DNA from 4 places in the Lysinibacillus sp. VIII_CA genome. Region 2 is predicted to be linked to each of the others. Evidence: riboswitches for the same ligand, from Rfam matches in the RefSeq annotation. Region 2 holds a riboswitch; each other region holds the start of a gene.

Region 1 (5,762 bases), on a different contig from region 2:
TTAGAAGTAACACCGCCAACAACTTTGGGTGTATTGGAAACTGAAAAATTACTATTACCAGGGTCCACTCGCTCTGGTGAATAAGCTAAGAATAAATCTTGACCCACAGCAAAGCCATGCTTTTGCAAAATAGGCTGAACAATTTCCTCTGTTGTCCCAGGATAGGTCGTACTTTCAAGAATAACTAATGCATTTGCTTTAATATAACGCCCGATGTCATGTGCTGCCTCTTCTATATAGGAAATATCAGGAGTACCATCCACTGTTGTAGGAGTCGGTACACAAATAATGACGACATCTACAGAAGCAAGTTTGGAAAAATCAAAGGTTGCTTCAAAATGTTGATCTTTTAATATTTGCTGTATATTTTCTTTCGGGATATCAGCTATATAGCTCTCACCGTTTTGCAACATGGCGATTTTTTCTTGATTTTTATCAAAGCCTAAAACATGAAAACCTTTCTGGACAATTTCAATGGCAAATGGTAGGCCTACATAGCCGAGACCAATTACCCCAATTGTCGCTTTTTTTAATTGAATTTTATTTAATAAAGCTGAGCTCATCGATTTCGTGTTTATCGTCATAACAATAACTCCTTTGGCTAAACTTACATGTAATTTTTATCGCCATTTTTCCGTTATCTATTCATCCTCAATATTTAGTCATATCGAGTATTTTGCAACGTAATAGGTTATTTCTTTTCCTCATCGCCATTCTGTACAAACCCCTTTCTTCTCCACATACTTTAGTATGATTTTTTTAGTCAAAATAGATTAATAAAATCCAAATTTCACAAAAAAACTTTTCTAACAATTATATAGTACTACTCGTAACTAAACAATTTCTAAATAATTTCTTTACTCACGAAAAAACACCTACTTTTTTTTCACATACACAACAAAATAATTCATTAATTATTAAGATATTTAACAAATATATTCAGAGTCACTTATTAAGCGTAAACGAAAAAGATGCTAGGCAACACTGAAGAATGTTAATAAATAGGAATTAACATTTTTCCTTTTCAGGAAGTTGCTAAAAATCCCTCACAGCATTGGCTTTCACCGATACTGGAGGGATTAGACAAACATGTAGAACAGGGGATTATAGGAGCTTTTAAATACTTGATATAGCTATTTTTATTTCCACGGAAATCGACATCCTATCGATAATCACTATTAAAAGCAGGTAAGCAACCTCAAAAGAAAAGAGTACGTAAGTAACTCAATACTTACGTACCCTTTTTTGTAGATTATTGAACAGGTACTACTGCACCTTTCCATTCTTCTAAGATAAAGTCTTGGATTTCTTTAGAAGTTAATACTTCTAATAATGTTTTAATTTCAGGTCTTGATTCATCTCCAGCACGTACTGCGATGATGTTAACGTATGGTGACTCTTTGTCTTCAAGAGAAATAGCATCTTCAATAGGGTTTAAGCCATTATCAATAGCAAAGTTAGAGTTGATAAGTACTGCGTCCCCTTCATTGTTTTCGTACATTTGTACAAGCATTTCTGGTGCTGTATTCGCATCAAATTTAAAGTTTTTAGGATTCTCTTCTATATCCTTAATTTCTGCTGCTGTTTTATCAATACCATCTTTTAATTTAATTAAGCCCTTAGCTTCTAATAATGACAGCATACGACCGTGGTCTGATACCGAGTTAGAAAGTAAGATTGTTGCGCCTTCTGGAAGGTCTTCTAAAGACTTATACTTTTTAGAGTAAATACCAATTGGCTCAATATGAACACCACCAGCATTGACGAAATCATAGCCATTGTCTTTAATTTGCAACTCTAAATACGGAATATGTTGGAAGTAATTTGCATCCAACTCTTTTGATTCTAAATCTTGGTTTGGTAGTACATAGTCTGTATATGTTTCTACTTTAAGGTCAATACCTTTCTCAGCTAAAATCGGTTTTGCTTTATCTAAAATTACTGCATGTGGTGTATTAGAAGCTCCCACTGTTAAAGTAACGTTTTCTTTACTATCTGTTTTATCACCAGATGCTGCATTTGAATCCTCTTTTTTATCAGTACCGCAAGCTGCTAATGCTAGTACAAGTATTGATAAAAATAATCCTGTTAATAACTTTTTCATGTATGACACTCCCTTTATTTTAATGAAAATATGTTAGCGGTAAGAACCGGAATAACCTCAGTTTTATTAACGTTTATCAATTTTTTCTGTAATGAAATCACCTATCCATTGGATGATAAAGACTACTACTAAGATCAAAATAGTTGCCATTAATGTCACATCTTGGCGATTTCTTTGGAAACCGTCTAGGAAGGCTAAGTTCCCGAGACCCCCTGCACCGATTATCCCTGCCATTGCTGTATAACCGACAAGTGCTACAGCCGTAACAGTAATACCCGAAATGAGTGCTGGTAATGATTCAGGGATCAGTACTTTCCAAATAATTGTGGCTGTTTTAGCCCCCATTGAACGAGCTGCTTCAATAACACCCTTATCAATTTCTCGTAGCGCAATTAATACCATACGTGCATAGAACGGAGCCGCACCGATAATTAAAGCAGGTAAAGCAGCATTGGCTCCACGGATTGTACCAAGTAAAAACTTAGTAAATGGAATTAATAAAATAATTAACACGATAAATGGAATAGAACGGAATATATTAACGAGTGACCCTGTTAAAAAACTAACAATTTTATTAGCCCATAACTGATTCGGACTAGTTAAAAACAGGACAATCCCAATGGCTAACCCTAGAATAAATGTAATAACTGTTGAAATGGCCGTCATATATAATGTTTCATATGTAGCCTGCCACATGCTATCCCAGTCTACATTCGGAAAGAGATTAGTTAGCATCTGCAATCACCTCCGTTTGCACTTCCACTGTATTTAAATAGCTTAAGGCTTCAGTCACGTTTGCTTTCGACCCATCAATTTGCACAATGAGAGTACCATATGCACCATTTTTGGTTTGCGAAATATTCCCATGTACAATGCTTACTTCCACATCGAATTGCTTTACTAGATGTGAAATAACTGGCTGTTCTGTTTTTTCACCAACAAAAATCAATTTGACAAGTTGTCCAGTTGGATAATTTGCTTTGATTTGTTCTACTGTATCCTGTGTTTCCTTTGTATTGGTAATTTGCGCTACAAATTTCTTAGTAATGGCAGCCTGAGGAGCCTGGAAAACTTGCAATACTTCTCCACGCTCTACAATTTCGCCTGCCTCCATCACTGCTACACGATGACAAATCTTGCGGATGACATGCATTTCATGAGTAATGAGGACAATCGTTAACCCTAAACGTTCATTAATATCCACCAGTAAATCAAGAATGGCATCTGTTGTCTCAGGGTCTAGAGCAGATGTAGCCTCATCACATAGTAAAACCTCTGGATTATTGGCTAATGCTCGCGCAATCCCTACACGTTGCTTTTGTCCACCAGAGAGCTGTGATGGATATGCTTGATCACGACCTTCTAGGCCAACAAGTGCTATCAATTCCTTCACCCGTGCCTCACGTTGAGCTTTTGATACACCTGCGATTTCTAATGGGAAGGCAATGTTTTCTGCAACTGTTCGTGACCAAAGTAGGTTGAAATGTTGAAAAATCATACTAACCTTTTGTCTAGCTGCTCTAAGCTTTTGACCTTTAATCGATGAAAAAGCCTGATTGTTCACTGTTACTGTTCCTGTTGTTGGTTTCTCTAAGCCATTAAGTAAACGAATCATCGTACTTTTACCAGCGCCACTATAGCCGATAATGCCAAAAATTTCACCCTTATTAATAGTCAGGTTAACATCTTTGACTGCCGTTAATTCGCCATTTGCTGTTTTGTATTTCTTCGTTATATTTTGAAGCTGTATCATAGCGAATACTCCTTTTCTTATATAAAAAAACCCCTCCACTTATAGACAAGTAGAAGGGGTCACGTATTATACGTTGAACCGTTCTCTCATCTTTCAAAGAAAAATCTTTGGGTGATTTGGCACCTTTTCACTATGTGATGGTTGCCGGGCTTCATAGGGCACTTCCCTCCGCCGCTCTTCATAAGAGTTCGATATATTTAATGTTTTAGTAATATATTTGTTACTTTACCACGCTAATAAAGTTCAGTCAATTAATTTTTTTAACAATTCGTACAAAAAAGGTACGGATTGAAAAGCATAAATCTTTTCTGTCACTTTGCCACCGTCACAAACAAGTAAGCACGGAACGCTTTCAATTTGATGCTCAAAAGCAATTTGCTCCAAAAAATTAATATTTGCTTTCCCTAGCTTTAGGTGAGGTAATAGTTGTTCTACAATTGACATCATTTTTGATGCCACTGCACAAGTACCGCACATCGGTGTATATAAATAAAACGCAGCTTTTTCTCCGGACTGTAATGCCGTTTCCCACTGCTCTTTCGACCATTCTTCCATTTAGTTCACGCAACCTTACAAAATATATTCATTATGGATTGAGAAATGCGCACGAAGTAAAATCATGGCTAACACTTTTCTAGGTGTCGTTTCTACTTCCTTATATGTTGGCATTGTTCGTAAATGCTCTGCTTCAGGATAATGTCTGTCCATTAATGCACGTAGCTTATCGCCTGAAGTATCGGCATCAAAAAAGGTAAATAGCTCATAGCCCTCATAGGGATCGATTAGCTCTTCTAATTGATGCACACCAATTGTTCCATTCGTACATAGTATTGTAACATTCTCGTTTAAAATTGGCTCAATTTGTAGCTTATCTGAGCGTCCTTCTACTATCAAGCATTTCCCATCGAACATTACGCCACCTCCATTTAGACATTCCCACTTATACGTTATTATATAATAAAAAACGCCGGTAGTTTCCGACGTTTTTTGATTATGGCTTGTCTTATTCTGCTGTCATCTCTTCGTATTGTTCTGCTGTCATAAGTTTATCAACTTCTGATGCATCAGCAGGCTCTACGACGATCATCCATGCTTTTTCATATGGTGATTCATTAACGAATTCTGGGCTATCTTCTAAATCTGCATTAACTTCAACTACAGTACCTGAGATTGGTGCATATAATTCAGAAACAGTTTTTACTGATTCTACGCTACCGAATGGATCATCCGTTTTGATTTCATCGCCAACTTGTGGAAGCTCAACGAAAACGATATCTCCTAATTCAGATTGTGCGAAGTGCGTAATACCAATACGTACTTTTCCATCTTCTACTTTAACCCATTCATGCTCTTCAGAGTAACGTAAGTCTTTCGGTGTGCTCATGCAAAAAACCCCTCCATAATTATGTAATATATTCACTTTCAGTGTGCCATACTTCTCCTATAAAAACAAGAATAAAAACGGCTATATCCAAGCTTGCTCAAAATCGGATTCTTTAAACCCTAAAGTTACTTTTTTTCCATCTGTTACGAGTGGACGTTTTATTAACATCCCATCCGAAGCAAGTAGCTCAAGCTGTTCTTCCTCAGTCATATCAGCTAGCTTGTCCTTCAAACCAAGGTCACGATATTTCATGCCTGAAGTATTAAAAAACTTCTTCAAAGGAAGACCACTGACTTGCCATAAAGCTGTTATTTCATCCTTTGTTGGCGGCTGCTCTACGATATGTACCTCTTCATAGGAAACGTCATGATCATTTAACCACTTTTGCGCTTTTTTACATGTTGTACATTTGGGATAATGGAAAAATTGAATCGTCATTAAAATGCTCCTTTGCTGTCTTTTTCTGTAGTATACCATCATAATCATCGAGAATGGTGGAACTTCGCTCATTTCCGTAAGTC
Region 2 (5,762 bases):
CTAAATTTGTAAAGGGTTTAACGTAATTTTCAATGAAAATAAGTTTATACTGTAGACAGAACTAAAAATAGGGGCGGTTTACTATGAAAACAGTTGTTGTATTAGGTGGCGGTATTACTGGGTTATGCACAATGCATTATCTACAACGTCAAGTGAAGGAAAAAAATTTAGATGTTCAGCTAGTGCTCGTAGAAAAAAATACATATTTAGGTGGTAAATTATATTCAGCCTATGAACAAGGTTTTATTATGGAAACTGGTGCTGATTCTATTGTAGCTCGCCATAAAGGTGTAATGGAGCTAGTGCAGGAGCTAGATTTTGAAGATCATCTCGTTTACAACGAAACAGGTATATCCTATATTTATACAAATAACGAGCTGCACGCCATCCCAGCGGATTCTACTTTCGGTATACCTATGAGTGTGGCATCACTTGAAGAAAGCACACTTATCTCTGATCAGGCCAAACAAGAAGCTTTAAAAGATTTAACTTTACCCAATGCAGGCTTTACAAAAGAAAGCTCGATAGGGGAATTTCTAACTTATTACCTTGGTGAAGAGCTAGTGGAAAATCAAATTGCACCAGTTCTAGCAGGTGTCTATTCTGGTGATTTACACCAGCTTTCTATTGCCTCCACTTTACCGTATTTAATTGACTATAAAAATGAATATGGAAGTATCATAAAAGGTTTTGATGCGAATCGTGAGCAATTTGTTAAAGCAGCTAATAAAAAATTTATTTCATTTCAAAATGGATTATCCTCTTTAATTGAGCGATTAGAGCAAACATTAACAGATGTAGACATCATTAAAGGTGTAGCCACAAGTCAGGTCAAAAAAATGGAGAACCACTTTTTGATTTCCTTAACAAGTGGTCAAAACATTGAGGCAGATTATGTTGTTCTAGCACTACCAAATGAGGCAGTCCAAAGTATATTGCAGGACGACTCCTTAACACATTATTTTAATCAGTTTACTACAGCGTCAGCCATTACCATTTATCTGGGCTTTGATGTGCCTGATGCAAACTTACCAGCGGATGGTACAGGCTATATTGTATCTCATAATTCTGATGTCACTTGTAATGCAGCAACTTGGACGAGTCGTAAGTGGAAGCATACATCGAAAAACAATCAATTACTTGTGCGCCTATTCTATAAGAGTATAAATCCGGCGTATGAGCAGTTACGTGATATGACTGATGATGAATTGGCAGCGGTTGCTTTAGAAGATGTTCGAAAAAGCCTAGGAATCGATGAAAAACCAACCGTTGTGAATGTTACAAAGTGGATTGATCAAATGCCTAAATATGACTTAGCACATCGTGAAGCGCTGCAAGGCTTATTACTAGAGCTAAATGAAAACTACCCGAATTTATCGATAGCAGGTTGCTCTTATTTTGGAGTAGGTATTGGTGCTTGCATTCAAAATGGGAAAAAAATTGGTGAAGAGCTTGCGGAAGAACTATCCAATCTTTAAGTTTTTAAGCGGAAAAATTCTTTGTTGTGAGAAATAGTCTTGACTCATACGTCTGTAAACGATATGATTCTTTTAATTATTTAAAAAATTCATACTTAATAATTCTTATCAAGAGAAGCAGAGGGACTGGCCCATTGAAGCTTCAGCAACCAACTTTTTGTCAGGTGCTAAATCCAGAAGACCGTTGAGTCGAAGATGAGAAGGAACAATAATGATGAGTCGTTAAAGCCTTCTTTTTATATAAAAGAAGGCTTTTTATTATACAGAGATAGAGGAAGAGAGGCTAGATTTATGGGATTGCTGGAAAGGTTAAAAACACATGTATTGACGGCAGATGGTGCAATAGGCACAGTGTTGTATGGCTATGGATTGGAGTATTGCCATGAGGAAATGAATGTTCAAAGACCTGAATTAATTGAAAAGATTCATAGAGAGTACATTGCAGCTGGTGCTGATATCATTCAAACGAATACATACGGTGCCAATGCCATTAAATTAGCTCGCTATGGACTAGAATCGAGTGTCCAACGATTTAATGAAGCAGCTATTACTATTGCCAAGCGAGCAGCAGCAGATGGCGGTCAATTTGTTTTAGGAACAATAGGTGGTATTCGTGGTATTCGTAAAAGCGATGCCACATTAAATGACATTTTAAAGACCGTTGAAGAACAGGCAAGTGTGCTACTTGCAGGGAATCCAGATGGCCTTTTACTCGAAACCTATTACGATTTTGAAGAATTAACAGCAACATTAAAAATGCTACGCGCCAAAACTAATATACCGATAATTGCTCAAGTATCTATGCATGAGCCTGGTGTTTTACAAAATGGTATGTCTCTAAATATTGCACTACATGAGCTAGAGATTCTTGGTGCAGATATAGTAGGTGTCAATTGCCGTCTAGGTCCATATCATACGATTCAAGCTTTTGAGGGTGTAGAACTTCCAGAAAAGGCGTTTATGTCGGCCTATCCAAATGCTTCGTTATTAGATTTAGAGGATGGGCGTGTTGTTTATGAGTCGGAGGCTGATTATTTTGGTCGCGCTGCTGTCGAGCTGCGTGATCAAGGGGTACGCTTAATTGGGGGGTGTTGTGGTACGACACCAAAGCATATTGCAGCCGCAAAGAAGTATTTAGAGGAGCTATCACCAGTTAGTGAAAAGTATGCGAAACCTGCAAAGATTGAGATTGTTCGTGATGCAGAGCCAGCTAAGTATGAACCACTTCATGAAAAAGTAAAACGTGAGCGCTCGGTCATCGTGGAGTTGGATACGCCTAGACACTTAGAAATAGAAGGATTTCTTGAAGGGGCCAAACAACTATATGAGGCAGGTGCCGATGTAGTGATGATGGCAGACAATTCATTGGCATCCCCACGTATTAGCAATATTGCAATGGGTGCCTTATTGAAAAGTACGAATGGTGTACGCCCTCTTACTCATATTACCTGTCGAGATCGTAATTTAATTGGCCTGCAATCGCATTTAATGGGCTTAAATGCATTAGGGATTCATGATGTGTTAGCTGTTACGGGTGACCCAACGAAGGTTGGAGACTTTCCTGGTGCCACCAGTGTATATGATGTCTCCTCGATGGAGCTTATCCAATTAATTAAACAATTAAATGAGGGAGTCTCTTTCTCAGGGAAACCACTCCGAAAAAAGGCAAATTTCTCTGTGGCTGCTGCATTTAACCCAAATGTTCGTGTTTTAGATCGTGCTGTTGCACGCTTAGAAAAAAAGATTGAGCATGGGGCAGACTACTTCATTTCACAGCCTGTGTATACGAAGGAAAAAATGATAGAAATTTATGAAGCAACCAAGCATTTACAAGCACCGATTTATATTGGTATTATGCCCGTTACGAGTTATAAAAGTGCTGAATTTTTACATCATGAGGTGCCAGGTATTAAATTATCTGAAGATGCTTTAGCAAGAATGAAAGCATGTGGTGAAGATAAGGAACGCGCCACACTTGAAGGTATTGCAATTGCCAAGGAATTAGTAGAAGTGGCTGCGCAATATTTCAATGGAATTTACCTCATTACACCATTTTTACGCTACGATGTGACATTAGAGTTAATGAAATATATAGAGCAATTGGATGAACAGAAAAAAGGGGTAAGTATAAATGGCTAAGCACTTAATTGAAGAACAACTTGATAAACGAATATTAATTCTTGATGGCGCGATGGGAACAATGCTGCAAAATGAAAACTTAACAGCAGATGATTTTGGCGGGGAGGAGCTAGATGGGTGTAATGAAAATCTAGTGCTAACTAGACCTGATGTCATTGAAAAAATACATCATAAATACTTAGAGGCAGGAGCAGATATTATTTGTACAAATACATTCGGTGGAACACCACTTGTATTAAATGAATATAGTCTGGGTGCAAAAGCGGAGGAAATTAATAAACGTGCAGTCGAGATTGCTCGCCAAGCAGTAGATAATTATTCTACTTCTGATTGGCCCCGCTTTGTTGCTGGTGCAATGGGTCCAACAACTAAAACACTATCCGTAACAGGTGGTATTACATTTGATGAATTAGAAGAAAATTTTTATGTACAAGCAAAGGCATTGATTGAAGCAGGGGCAGATGTGCTTTTACTAGAGACAAGTCAGGATATGTTAAATGTGAAAGCAGGTACCCTTGGGGTAACGCGTGCTTTCGAGAAAACTGGCAAAGAGCTACCTGTTATGATTTCTGGAACGATTGAGCCTATGGGTACTACTCTTGCAGGACAAACCATTGATGCTTTTTATATTTCCATCGAGCATATTCAACCACTATCAGTGGGCTTAAACTGTGCAACGGGACCGGAATTTATGACGGATCATATACGCTCGTTAGCAGAGCTGTCAACAGGGTATATTAGCTGTTATCCGAATGCAGGCTTACCGGATGAGGAAGGATGTTATCATGAGTCTCCAGAATCTTTATCGCAAAAATTAAAAGGATTTGCAGAAAAAGGTTGGCTCAATATTGTAGGTGGATGCTGTGGTACAACTCCAGCACATATTGCGGCCATTCGTGAAGCTTTAAAGGATGAAAAGCCTCGTCAGCTACCAGAAAAAACGCATGGTCACGTAGTATCAGGGATCGAGCCACTTCTATACGATGATTCTATGCGTCCGTTATTTATTGGGGAAAGAACAAATGTTATTGGTTCCCGCAAATTTAAAAACTTAATTATTGATGGAAAGTTTGAGGAAGCGGCTGAGATTGCAAGGGCGCAAGTGAAAAACGGCGCACATGTCATAGATATTTGTTTAGCGAACCCAGATCGGGATGAATTAGCAGATATCCGTGGCTTTATGCAGGAGGTCGTAAAAAAAGTGAAGGTTCCACTTGTTATTGATTCCACAGACGAAAAGGTTATTGAAGAGGCACTCAAATTTTCGCAAGGAAAGGCCATCATTAACTCTATTAATCTAGAAGATGGCGAAGAACGATTTGATGCAGTATTGCCATTAGTGAAAAAGTATGGTGCCTCGTTAGTTGTGGGAACAATCGATGAGACAGGGATGGCAGTCGATCGTCATCGGAAGCTTGAAATTGCTGAGCGTTCCTATCAATTACTAACAGAAAAATGGGGAATTGAACCTGAAGATATCATCTTTGACCCATTAATGTTCCCAGTAGGAACGGGGGATGAGCAATATATTGGCTCAGCACTTGAAACAATTGAAGGAATACGTCTCATCAAAGAAAAAATGCCTCGTACTTTAACGGTGCTTGGCGTTAGTAATATTTCGTTTGGCTTACCACCGGTTGGACGCGAAGTTCTCAATGCTGTATATCTTTATCATTGTACACAGGCTGGTTTAGATTATGCCATTGTAAATACCGAGAAGCTAGAACGGTACGCATCTATTCCAGAAGCAGAAATAAAACTAGCCAATGATTTGTTATTTAATACAAATGATGAAACATTAGCTGTATTTACCGATTTTTATCGTGACAAAAAGAAGGAAAAGACGGAAGCTGATATTCCGAAAACTGTAGAAGGTCGCTTAGCCTACTATATATTGGAAGGGACCAAAGAAGGACTTATTGCTGATTTAGAGGCTGCCCGAGAAATATTTGAGACACCTCTTGATATCATAAATGGACCTCTTATGAATGGGATGGCTGAGGTTGGTCGTTTATTTAATGATAACCAACTGATCGTAGCGGAGGTTTTACAATCTGCTGGAGTGATGAAGGCTGCTGTTGCCCATTTAGAGCAATACATGGAGAAGAACGAGGAGAGCGCTGGTAAGGGTAAAATGGTGCTTGC
Region 3 (5,762 bases), on a different contig from region 2:
AGCCATAATAATGTAAGCTAATGCCATGAACGGTACAATAATTTGTGCGGCGTTGGCAATCGATTTAACGCCTCCAATAATGATGGCACCGAGTAAAACAACAATAATTAGTCCTGTAATCCAAGTTTCAATACCGAAGGCATTTTCAACAGCTCCTGCAATGGCATTAGATTGCACACCTGGCATAAGTATAAGCATAGCAATTAAAGCAGCTACAGCGAAAATCACTGCAAACCATTTTTGACCCATTCCTTTTTCTATGTAATAGGCCGGTCCACCACGGTATTCAGTATCCTTCTCTTCTTTATAGATTTGCGCTAAAGTAGACTCTACATATGCGGTTGCCGCACCAATGAAAGCAATTGCCCACATCCAAAAGACAGCACCAGGTCCCCCCATCCCAATAGCTGTTGCAGTACCGGCGATATTCCCTGTACCTACACGACCCGATAGAGCGATAGACATTGCTTGGAAGGAGGAAATCCCCTTTTCTGATTTCTCCCCTTTAAACATTAGCACGAACATATCTTTAATATGCCTTACTTGCAGGAACCTTGTAATGACTGAGAAAAAAAGCCCAATCAATAAAATACCATAAATAAACCAAGGTCCCCATAATATGTCATTCATTTTACCAACAACTACATCCATCTTACCCCTCCAATTTGAATTACCTTACTTTAAGTCACTATATTATTACACTTTTCAGAAAATTACAATATTATATTCAAGTAACAATAATTAAGTAAGTATCCTACTATTTAGAAGGGATCGAAACTATTTTATTATATATCCAATTCGTCTAAGAGCATTATTGATAAAATCTCGAATGTACATAAAAATCTCTTCACGCTCTACTTCATGAAATAAATTGTGATAACAATTTGCCCATTCTTTAAATTGAAATTCCGTTAACTCTTGTTGATGAAGCCAATTACGCATTTGTCGAGTTTCCGTAATTTTATCTTTTTCAGCTGTCATAATTAACATAGGCATATTAGGAAATTCGTCCTTAGGTAGCATAACTAAATTTCTCATCATCTGCTGAAGCTCACGATACCATTTCACCGAAACTACAGACATAAATGGTATATCATCCTTCATTTCTTCTCTACCCTCTACGCTACGCGTCAATTTTTCAAATGTCAGGTCATGTGTCAATTTTACATTTGCTGTTAATGCACTCAGGCTTGTTAAAGCATTTGATAATTTACCTGGTAATAGCTTCAATTGCAGCCATGGTGATGTCAAAATAATACCTGCACACTCATACTTTTTCTTTTGCATTGTATGAAGAACTAAAGTAGCGCCTAGTCCATGTCCTATTACAAAGGTTGGTAAATTATATGAAAATGCATTCTCAATCAAATTTCTTGTATATTTATTGTACAATTTGAAGTCCTCATCATGGACACGGGCAAATCTTGCATTGACACCATGATTCGGTAAATCTCCCATGACTATGTGGAAGCCTTCCAATCTTAATTTTTCTATCAGCCATGCATACCAACGGTGGTTTTCATAAGCACCATGAAGAATAGCAATCACAGCCTTTGCTTGTCCATCAGCTTCCCATTTCCACATTTACATAGTCCTCCTAAAAAATAATTACACTTTGATTATATCGAAATAACAGCTCATTTTAATTTTATATTTCCTTAAAGTTGCGTATTTGATACGATAATACTATATCTACAAAAAGAAAAGAGGCGATTCTCATGATTTATCCATTCAAAGATAAAACACCAACGATCGATCCATCTGTTTTTATTGCCGATTACGCAACCATTACTGGAGACGTAACTATTGGAGCTGAATCAACTATTTGGTTCAATACCGTGATCCGCGGCGATGTTTCCCCAACAATAATAGGTAAACGAGTAAGTATACAAGATCTTTGCTGCTTACATCAAAGTCCTAAGTTTCCACTCATTATTGAAGATGAGGTCACAGTAGGACACCAAGTAACTTTACATAGCTGTACCATTCGAAAAAAAGCCTTAATCGGAATGGGCTCCATTATTTTAGACGGTGCGGAGATTGGAGAGGGTGCATTTATTGGAGCCGGAAGTTTAGTGCCTCCTGGTAAAGTCATTCCTCCAAATAGCTTAGCATTAGGACGTCCAGCCAAAGTTGTACGAGAATTAAATGCTGAGGATAAAGAGGATATGGAACGTATCGTACGTGAATACGCTGAAAAGGGTCAGTATTATAAATCTCTACAAAAATAAAAACCTACAAAGAAATTGTACCTTCATAAAAAATTCCTCGCTTTCCATGACACTATTTGTTCAAGGAATAAGGGCGAGGTATTTTTGCAAAAAAACAAAAGGGGCAGAAAAGCCCCTTTTGTTCATAATACATTAGAATAATTTTCTAAAGACTTCAGCACTTTAGCACAATAGTTTACAGCTGTACTTTTATGCGTAATGCGTCAGCTTTATCAGTTTGTTCCCATGGGACGTTTACATCTGTACGACCAAAGTGTCCATAAGCTGCAGTTTGTTTATAAATTGGACGACGAAGATTAAGCATTTTAATGATACCTGCTGGGCGTAAATCAAATAGCTCACGAACCCATTCTACAATTTTGCTTTCCGTCACTTTTCCTGTACCAAATGTATCTACAGCAATGGAAACAGGCTGTGCAACGCCAATTGCATAAGCCAACTGTACTTCAGCGCGTTCTGCTAAACCAGCTGCTACAATATTTTTAGCTACATAACGTGCCGCATAGGCAGCTGAACGGTCTACTTTTGTTGCATCCTTACCTGAGAATGCACCACCACCATGTCGTGCATAACCACCGTATGTATCAACAATGATTTTACGGCCCGTTAAACCAGCATCTCCTTTTGGTCCGCCAATTACGAAACGGCCAGTTGGATTGATAAAGTATTTTGTGTTTGTATCTAATAATTCGCTTGGCACTACAGGAGCAATCACGAATTGTTTTAGATCGGCCTGAATTTGTTCAAGTGTTGCTTCTTCATCATGCTGAGTTGAAATAACAATTGTATCGACACGAACAGGTACGTTATTGTCATCATACTCAATTGTTACTTGTGTTTTACCATCTGGGCGTAAATAAGCTAACTCCCCAGATTTACGAACTTCTGTTAAACGACGTGCTAATTTATGAGCTAAGCTAATTGGTAATGGCATTAACTCGGGTGTTTCATTACATGCATAGCCAAACATTAAGCCTTGGTCTCCTGCACCAATCGCTTCAATATCTGCATCTGTCATAGAACCCTCACGGGCCTCTAAAGCTTGGTCAACGCCTTGGGCAATATCTGGAGATTGCTCACCAATTGCTACAAGTACTGCTAAGTTTTCAGCATCAAAGCCATATTTACCACGTGTGTATCCAATTTCCGCCACAGTATCACGTACAATGCCTTTAATATCTACATAAGTAGAAGTAGTGATTTCTCCTGCTACTAATACTAATCCTGTTGTTACAGTTGTCTCGCACGCTACACGTGCATTTGGATCTTCTGCTAAAATAGCATCTAAAATGGCATCCGAAATCTGGTCACAGATTTTATCTGGATGCCCTTCTGTTACACTTTCTGATGTAAACAGTCGACGGTTTGTCATTTAGTTTTCCTCCTATTACTCTTACAAAAAGTATTTGTACGGTACTCATTACCCATGTCAAGTCCGCTCCTAAGGATTGAACTCTCTCAAGCCGCTGTTGTTGTCATTTCACTTTACGAGAAAAAATAACTGCTACTTAAAAACACGAGGATTTCGAAAGACCCGTCATTATAATAAGGAAAGAACTACATATACTTACCTTTACATTAATTTTTAACAATAAAAAAATCCTTTTCTCACGTTACTATACATGAGGAAAGGAATAATGACTTCGTTACCTTTCACTCTTATCGTTCAAGGGATTTTCCCTTGCATCAGGTTGGCACCAACGCATGTTGTGAAATAATACATGCAGGTTGCCGGGTTTCACAGGGCCTGACCCTCCACCAGCTCGGGATAAGAGTATCCGTTCAATTTTCATGTTACTGAAAAGGTCAATCGTTGTCAAATATTTTCTTATGTATTACTGTATAGAAAGGAAGAACAAAATTATCACCATAAAATTTTCATACTTGGGTGATGATGTAAATAGAAGAAATTTAATCCCTACAACATACCTAGCTTCTTGTGGTAACATATGTGTGGCTCAAATTTTAGACAATTTACTGTAGCATTGAATGTTTTCTACTCGAAAAACATTATTTTTTGTCAGTTTATTGAAAAGTAATAAAAACTCTAAAATAATTTCTTAATTAGTATAGATTATTTAACCCATTGTGTTATACTATTTTTGAAATTAAGAAAAAATCCCTCTAAACCAAGGGAATACTATAAAAAAGGATGGTATTTAATCGATGAATTCAGTAGAAATTGCAAACGAACTGAAGGAATTATTAAACGGCGGTAACATTAATGTTCAACTTTCAGTACCACAATTAGCAGAAAAAGCTACTTCTCGTGGTGAGGCAATGTTAACAGTAGATGGCGCAGTTCGTGCAGAAACTGGCAAATACACTGGTCGTTCACCTAAAGATAAATATACAGTAGAAGAAGAAAGCACAAAAGATCAAATTGACTGGGGTAAAGTCAATCAACCAATTTCCTCTGAAGTGTTCGATAATCTGTATGTAAAAGTAATAAAATATTTAAAAGAACGTGATGAATTATTCGTATTCAAAGGTTTTGCTGGTGCTGACAAAGATTCACAATTAAGCATCCAAGTGATTAATGAATACGCTTGGCACAACCTTTTCGCTCATCAATTATTTATCCGTCCGACTAAAGAAGAATTAGCTTCGCATGTTGCAGACTTCACTGTCATCTCAGCTCCTAACTTTAAAGCAGATCCTGCGGTTGACGGTACTGCTTCTGAAACATTCATCATTGTATCACTTGAAAAGAAAATTATCTTAATTGGTGGTACTGAATATGCTGGTGAAATGAAAAAATCTATTTTCGGAATTATGAACTACTTATTACCACAACAAGGAATCCTTTCTATGCACTGTTCAGCAAACGTTGGTGAAGCTGGCGATGTAGCATTATTCTTCGGTTTATCTGGTACTGGTAAAACGACATTATCCGCTGATCCAGACCGTAAGCTAATCGGTGACGATGAACATGGTTGGTCTGATAATGGAGTATTCAACATTGAGGGGGGTTGCTATGCAAAAACGATCAACCTTTCTGCTGAGAAAGAACCAGAAATCTACAATGCAATCCGCTTCGGTTCTGTTTTAGAAAACGTAGCTGTTGATCCAGAAACTCGTATTTGTGACTATGATGATGGCTCATTAACAGAAAATACACGTGTAGCTTATCCAATCCAATACATCGAAAATATTGTTGATCCATCTGTAGCAGGTCATCCAAAAACAATCATTTTCCTAACAGCTGATGCGTTTGGCGTATTACCTCCTATCAGCAAATTAACAAAAGAGCAAGCTATGTATCACTTCTTAAGTGGTTTCACTTCAAAACTTGCTGGAACTGAACGTGGTGTAACAGAGCCAGAACCAGTATTCTCTACTTGCTTCGGTTCTCCATTCCTTCCACTTCCTGCAACAGTGTATGCAGAAATGTTAGGTCAAAAAATTGATGAACATGGCGCACAAGTATACCTAGTGAACACTGGTTGGACTGGTGGCGAATATGGTACTGGTAGCCGTATGAAGCTTTCTTATACACGTACAATGGTACGTGCAGCTATCGATGGTAAA
Region 4 (5,762 bases), on a different contig from region 2:
CCTAACTTTTTCATTGGCAAATGTTCACAACAGTAGCCTATAATAAAAATATGGAGGGATGATATGGATGAATTAATCGCCCAATTAAAAGAACTGGGATTGACAGAATATGAGGCAAAGGCCTATACAGCACTCGTACAAAATAGTCATGTCAGTGCCTATCAAGTTAGCAAAAACTCTGGGATTCCAAGAGCTAGAATCTATGACATATTAAATGGTCTTGTTGAAAAGGGATTCGTACTGAAAGAGGAAACGGCGGATCAAACGACGTATTCTTCTATTCCTGTCGAGATGTTTTTGCAGCAAATTCAACAGCGCTGGCAATCGAATTTTACATCGATTAGTGATCAGTTAGAAAAACTAGAAATGAAAGAACAGGAAGCGGAATCTAAAGTATTAATGCTAAAAGGGAAGCAGACGATCGTTAATTATTGTCAAACCTTATTAAAAAAAGCAGAGACAAAAGTCATCCTATCGATGTGGGAAGATATGTACGATACCTTACGTGAGGATATTGAAGAGGTATCTCAGCATGTGGAGGTGCATGGCATCACTTTATATGTCGAGGAACATCTAGCATCTATAGACATGCACAGAGCCACACACTATACGAGAAAGACTTCTACACCTCATTGGTTTATTTTATCGGTTGATGGTCAAGAAATGATTTATGGTCACTCGCCATCCAACCAAGAAACCGCATTTATAACGAATGACCCTGTGCATATTTATTTACTAGAGGATTATATTTGGCATGATGTTCTTATCAATAGACTAGTAAAACGCGATGATAATGAATTGGAGGACTGGATTGCTAAAGAACGTAAAGCATTTTTCTTAGAGTAGTTATAAGGGAAGGGGAGCATCTTGAAAAAATGGATGTTGCCAGTATTACTTTATTTATTAATGATGGGTGGATGTGATTCTGCACCGCTGCCGGTTTTTCCTAAGATTCAAGAGCTAACAATCGTTCCTGACCATATCCAACAACATATTATAGCTACAGACAGAATTCAGTTATTGTATGAAGATGACGTGACGTACTATCTTGTCATGTTTTCAAAAGGAAATGTGCTAGCAAGTGTAGCAGCTAATGAAAATAGGTTAGTCATTCATTTCAAGGAAGGAAGCGAGCAAAAGAAAGAAGCTCTACCCTATGTCTATGCCATCAACAAAAGCGCGGAGCTGACTATTATCGAACTGTATATTAATGGCAAAAGCATGCCGATAGATCGTATTACCATGCTGTAATAAAAAACCGAAATCCCTAAAAAGAGATTTCGGTTTTTATTGATATTAATAAAATACTTTATCTACATTGTATTTGGAGCGGAACGTATTAATCGCATACGTTTCATAAATTTCACGTTCCATAGGATCTTCTACTTCATAGACTTCAATTTTGAAGACCTCGTCACGATAGTTTTTCATCGGAGATACATTGTCTTCAAAATGTTTTTTTATGCGTTGGCGAATTTTACGTGCTTTGCCGACAAATAATAACTCATTCTTTTCATTATAAAATAAGAAAATGCCGCCTTTATCACGTGTGATTTTGTGGAAGTCGATGAAACCAAAGTATGGTGTAATTGGGACATCACCTGGTTTTACATCTTGTTCGCGTTGGCGAATAACTACATCTGGTTTTGGAAATTCAATATTAATCAAAGTATTCACGTTCCTCTCTATTACTAAAGATATATGGTAACATAATAGCGGCATGTTTACCATAAAATTTCATGTAGAATAACCATATACAGCAAGCTTAGTGTTTATCAAATTAATGTAGAACATGCATAGGAATAACAAAATATTCTATGAATTATTGATATTCTAACTAGTCCATGTTACAATTCAAAATAATTAAATAATCTTATCAAGAGAAGCAGAGGGATTTGGCCCGATGACGCTTCAGCAACCTCTAACAAATGTTAGAAAGGTGCTAATTCCAGCAAAGGTTTTTCCTTTGAGAGATAAGAGTGAACGTGAAAAAAATCCTTCTCATTCTATCTCATATGGAATGTGGAGGATTTTTAATTTTTTTAGAAAAAGGAGCAAAAAAGAGAGGGGAATGCTAGATGCCAATTAATATTCCGAAAAATTTACCTGCTGGGGAGCATTTACGTGAGGAGAAAATCTTCGTGATGGAAGAGGATCGTGCGAGAACACAGCAAATACGTCCATTAAACATATTAATTTTAAATTTGATGCCCGAAAAAGAAAAAACGGAGCTACAATTATTACGTTTACTAGGAAATACACCCTTACAGGTCAATATTACTTTTTTAAACACGGCTACTCATGAATCTAAAAATGTCAGTAAATCTCACTTACAATTATTTTACACAACGTTTAACCAAATTCGTCACCGACGTTATGATGGTATGATTATTACTGGGGCACCTGTAGAAAAAATGCCATTTGAAGAGGTTAACTATTGGCAGGAAATTGCTGAAATTATGGATTGGTCTAAAAAGAATGTGACATCCGTGCTACATATATGTTGGGGGGCACAGGCTGCGTTATATCATCATTATGGAATTGGAAAAATAGAGCTTTCTGCTAAATGCTCCGGCGTTTATTCTCATGTGATTACTGATTTAACAGTGGATTTAGTACGAGGCTTTAGTGATTTATTTACAGCCCCTCATTCTCGCTATACATCTGTCTCGATTGACGAGGTTCGCAATCATCCAGACTTACGCTTATTATCCTATTCAGAGGATGCAGGTGTGTTTATCGTGCAATCTAAAGATAATAAAAACATTATGATTACAGGTCATTTAGAATATGATGCGACAACACTGGCTGATGAATACAGTCGCGATGTTGCCAAGGGCATTGATATCAACGTTCCAGTAAACTACTTCCCAAATGATGATCCAGAAAAGGAACCGATGAATACATGGCGTGCCCATACACATTTATTGTTCTCCAACTGGTTGAACTACTATGTATACCAAGAGACACCATATGAATGGGACTTTGTGGACGAAATTGAATATCATATTTAAATAACAATAACAAAGTCTAATTTCTTCGCTAAGTAGCTGAAGGAATTAGACTTTGTTATTCTAAATTCTTCTTGTCAGAAACCGTAATATCTGGTTTAGCCTGATCTTTCTGATTGGAATCTGTAGCAACATCGTTAGTTGGATTATTTTGATTGGTATCCATATTATTAGGTTTCATCTGATTATCTTGGTTGGAATCTGTAGCAGCATCGTTAGTTGAATTATCTTGATTGGCATCCATTTTATCAGGCTTAGTGTGATTATCTTGGTTGGAATCTGTAGCAGCATCGTTAGTTGGATTATCTTGATTGGCATCCCTATTATTAGGTTTTATCTGATTATCCTGGTTGGAATCAGTAGTAACATCGTTAGTTGGATTATCTTGATTGGCATTCATATTATTAGGTTCCATCTGATTATCCTGGTTGGAATCAGTAGTACCATTGTTAGTTGGATTATCTTGATTGGCATCCATTTTGTCAGGTTTAGTGTGGTTATCTTGGTTGGAATCTGTAGTACCATTGTTAGTTGGATTATTTTGATTGGCATCCCTATTATTAGGTTTTATCTGATTATCCTGGTTGGAATCAGTAGTAGCATCGTTAGTTGGATTATCTTGATTGGCATCCCTATTATTAGGTTTCATCTGATTATCCTGGTTGGAATCAGTAGTAGCATCGTTAGTTGGATTATCTTGATTGGCATCCATTTTGTCAGGTTTAGTGTGGTTATCTTGGTTGGAATCAGTAGTAGCATTGTTAGTTGGATTATCTTGATTGACATCCCTATTATTAGGTTTCATCTGATTATCCTGTTGGGAATCCGTATTAGCAGGATTAGGTTGATTTCCTTGATTAGCATCCGTATTACCCACATCAGTTACTTGCCCCTGATTAGCATTCGCAGCCGCATTCCCTTGTGATTTTCGATTACGTATGACGGCTACAATAAGTAGCAGGATAGGTAATAAAATGGTAAAAATAAATGAATAGATAGGCCAAATTTCATTATTATAATTGTCGGAATGGACAATATCAGGATGAATAATTTGTGAAAGACCAATCATAATGATACCCATTGGTAAGATAAGTGGGCGGTGATCCTTCAGTTTCATAATTTGTGCAATTCCCACAACCGTTGTATAGAAGTACATAAAGGTCCGAATAAAAATAGATGTAATCCACATAAAAGCCATGATAATTTCAATACGCTGTAAAAAGTTGCCGATCGAGATTCTCTGTGCTAAAGCATAGCTAGGAAAAGTTCGGGAAGCCGTATTGGCTGCCCCTAATACTAGTATGCAAAGGGTAATCAATGTTACTAAAACAAATCCACCGAGAATCGTGCCTATGTAAAATCCTTTCTTTGAGGATTGCTGGACATTCACACTGGCAGGGTAAATCATTAATAACATAACTAGGGAAAAAGAAAAGACGCTCATAAAGCGAATAATACTATAGAACATGGATGTTTTGGATACTTCCATAATTGGTTGTATATTTTCAAACTTAATTTGTGGAGTAATACAAACAATAAAGAAAATAAAAATTAAGATAAACATAGGGAAAAGTATTTCTGCTGAGCGAGCAAAGGTCTCTAACCCTAAATAGGCAGCATACATAATAATAATGCTAAACAACAAGGCGAATGCCAGTGTGGGTGTTTCTGGCATTACCTCTGTTTTCATAAAAATGCCAATAAAGTATAATAGTTCTCCTCCCGAAAATAGGGTAAGGGACAGAAAACCAATCACTGTAATTTTTCCAAAAAAGCGACCGAAAATTTTTTCATTTGCCTCAATAAAATTCAGTGTGGGTGTTTGGTTGCCTAGCGTCAAAAATAATTTCACCACTAGTAAACTAAGGACAACTCCAATGCTGGCAGCAATCCATGCATCCTGCTTACTGGAGCTTGCAATAGTTAAAGGGATAATTAAAATGGCTGTACCGATAGAAAGGAGTGACGTAATAATTGTAAATTGTCTTGAACTAATGACTTCTTTTTCCATTTAACTGTCCTCCCATACATGTCGATGTGTCTACTATTTTGTGAGTGAAACGATAAAATCCTTAATGGGTGTAAAAATAAAAGTTACCAAATCTAAAGGGCTCGGGATATTTATTTTGAGAGCAATACCCATATTAAGTGCTGTCCCAATTAGTAAAAGAATAGAAAAAACAAGAATGGTCTTGGTTTCTTTTTGTCTTTTGAGCTTTGGGATAAATAGTAATGCAATAATGGCCGAAATAATGAAGACCGCTACCGCTAGTACCATGCTACTATTCCTCCTTTGGCTTTTTTAATAATGAATTTTGCATTGTGCCTAAGCCTTGTGTCGTTACTTTTACACGAACATGGACAGGAAGATCAGGAAAGATAGTTGGCCAATCATTTTTAATTTTTTTCCATTGTTTAGCATCTGCGCGATGAAGGGCATCCCCATAGCCTAAAACATCCACTTGGTATTGCTGCTGAATTTTTTCTAACGTTTTTTCAATACGTTCATCGATGCCTTGTGCTGTTTTTTTATTGATATAATCCATCGTTTTATTTTTTGTGAGATTAATATCACATTCGACCTCACCTACATTTTGCTCCACATCTATTTGGACATCAATTTGCGGTTTCCCATTTTGAAATGACCCCTTTACTTTTGTGGAGGATTGCGTAATCTCAGTCGAAAGAGTACCTTGTTTTGGACAGTTGACGATTTCAATGGTACTTTGTATTTTGTCACTGAGGAAGCTA

The links. A riboswitch is a leader RNA that binds a small molecule or an ion and turns the genes downstream of it on or off. The one in region 2 is predicted to bind S-adenosylmethionine.
Region 1: another riboswitch for S-adenosylmethionine. It lies ahead of ACP3VS_RS12270 (methionine ABC transporter ATP-binding protein); the one in region 2 lies ahead of ACP3VS_RS17900 (bifunctional homocysteine S-methyltransferase/methylenetetrahydrofolate reductase).
Region 3: another riboswitch for S-adenosylmethionine. It lies ahead of metK (methionine adenosyltransferase); the one in region 2 lies ahead of ACP3VS_RS17900 (bifunctional homocysteine S-methyltransferase/methylenetetrahydrofolate reductase).
Region 4: another riboswitch for S-adenosylmethionine. It lies ahead of metA (homoserine O-acetyltransferase MetA); the one in region 2 lies ahead of ACP3VS_RS17900 (bifunctional homocysteine S-methyltransferase/methylenetetrahydrofolate reductase).

Annotation. Positions count from the first base shown of each region.
Region 1 is NZ_JBNFXM010000007.1:187,670-193,431, reverse strand. Features, by position in the region: gene ACP3VS_RS12285 (nucleotide sugar dehydrogenase) at 1-584, opposite strand, end outside; gene ACP3VS_RS12280 (MetQ/NlpA family ABC transporter substrate-binding protein) at 1,253-2,104, opposite strand; gene ACP3VS_RS12275 (methionine ABC transporter permease) at 2,171-2,839, opposite strand; gene ACP3VS_RS12270 (methionine ABC transporter ATP-binding protein) at 2,829-3,857, opposite strand; SAM riboswitch class I at 3,941-4,044, opposite strand; gene ACP3VS_RS12265 (thioredoxin family protein) at 4,101-4,412, opposite strand; gene ACP3VS_RS12260 (hypothetical protein) at 4,428-4,769, opposite strand; gene gcvH (glycine cleavage system protein GcvH) at 4,861-5,241, opposite strand; gene ACP3VS_RS12250 (arsenate reductase family protein) at 5,323-5,679, opposite strand.
Region 2 is NZ_JBNFXM010000016.1:26,380-32,141, reverse strand. Features, by position in the region: gene ACP3VS_RS17905 (protoporphyrinogen oxidase) at 84-1,478, shown strand; SAM riboswitch class I at 1,581-1,680, shown strand; gene ACP3VS_RS17900 (bifunctional homocysteine S-methyltransferase/methylenetetrahydrofolate reductase) at 1,770-3,617, shown strand; gene metH (methionine synthase) at 3,610-5,762, shown strand, end outside.
Region 3 is NZ_JBNFXM010000002.1:32,412-38,173, reverse strand. Features, by position in the region: gene ACP3VS_RS03520 (alanine/glycine:cation symporter family protein) at 1-651, opposite strand, end outside; gene ACP3VS_RS03515 (alpha/beta hydrolase) at 778-1,584, opposite strand; gene ACP3VS_RS03510 (gamma carbonic anhydrase family protein) at 1,719-2,231, shown strand; gene metK (methionine adenosyltransferase) at 2,407-3,603, opposite strand; SAM riboswitch class I at 3,888-4,006, opposite strand; gene pckA (phosphoenolpyruvate carboxykinase (ATP)) at 4,398-5,762, shown strand, end outside.
Region 4 is NZ_JBNFXM010000006.1:63,054-68,815, forward strand. Features, by position in the region: gene ACP3VS_RS10540 (TrmB family transcriptional regulator) at 64-846, shown strand; gene ACP3VS_RS10545 (hypothetical protein) at 868-1,251, shown strand; gene ACP3VS_RS10550 (nucleotide excision repair endonuclease) at 1,297-1,668, opposite strand; SAM riboswitch class I at 1,871-1,980, shown strand; gene metA (homoserine O-acetyltransferase MetA) at 2,079-3,014, shown strand; gene ACP3VS_RS10560 (endospore germination permease) at 3,070-5,022, opposite strand; gene ACP3VS_RS10565 (hypothetical protein) at 5,056-5,289, opposite strand; gene ACP3VS_RS10570 (Ger(x)C family spore germination protein) at 5,294-5,762, opposite strand, start outside.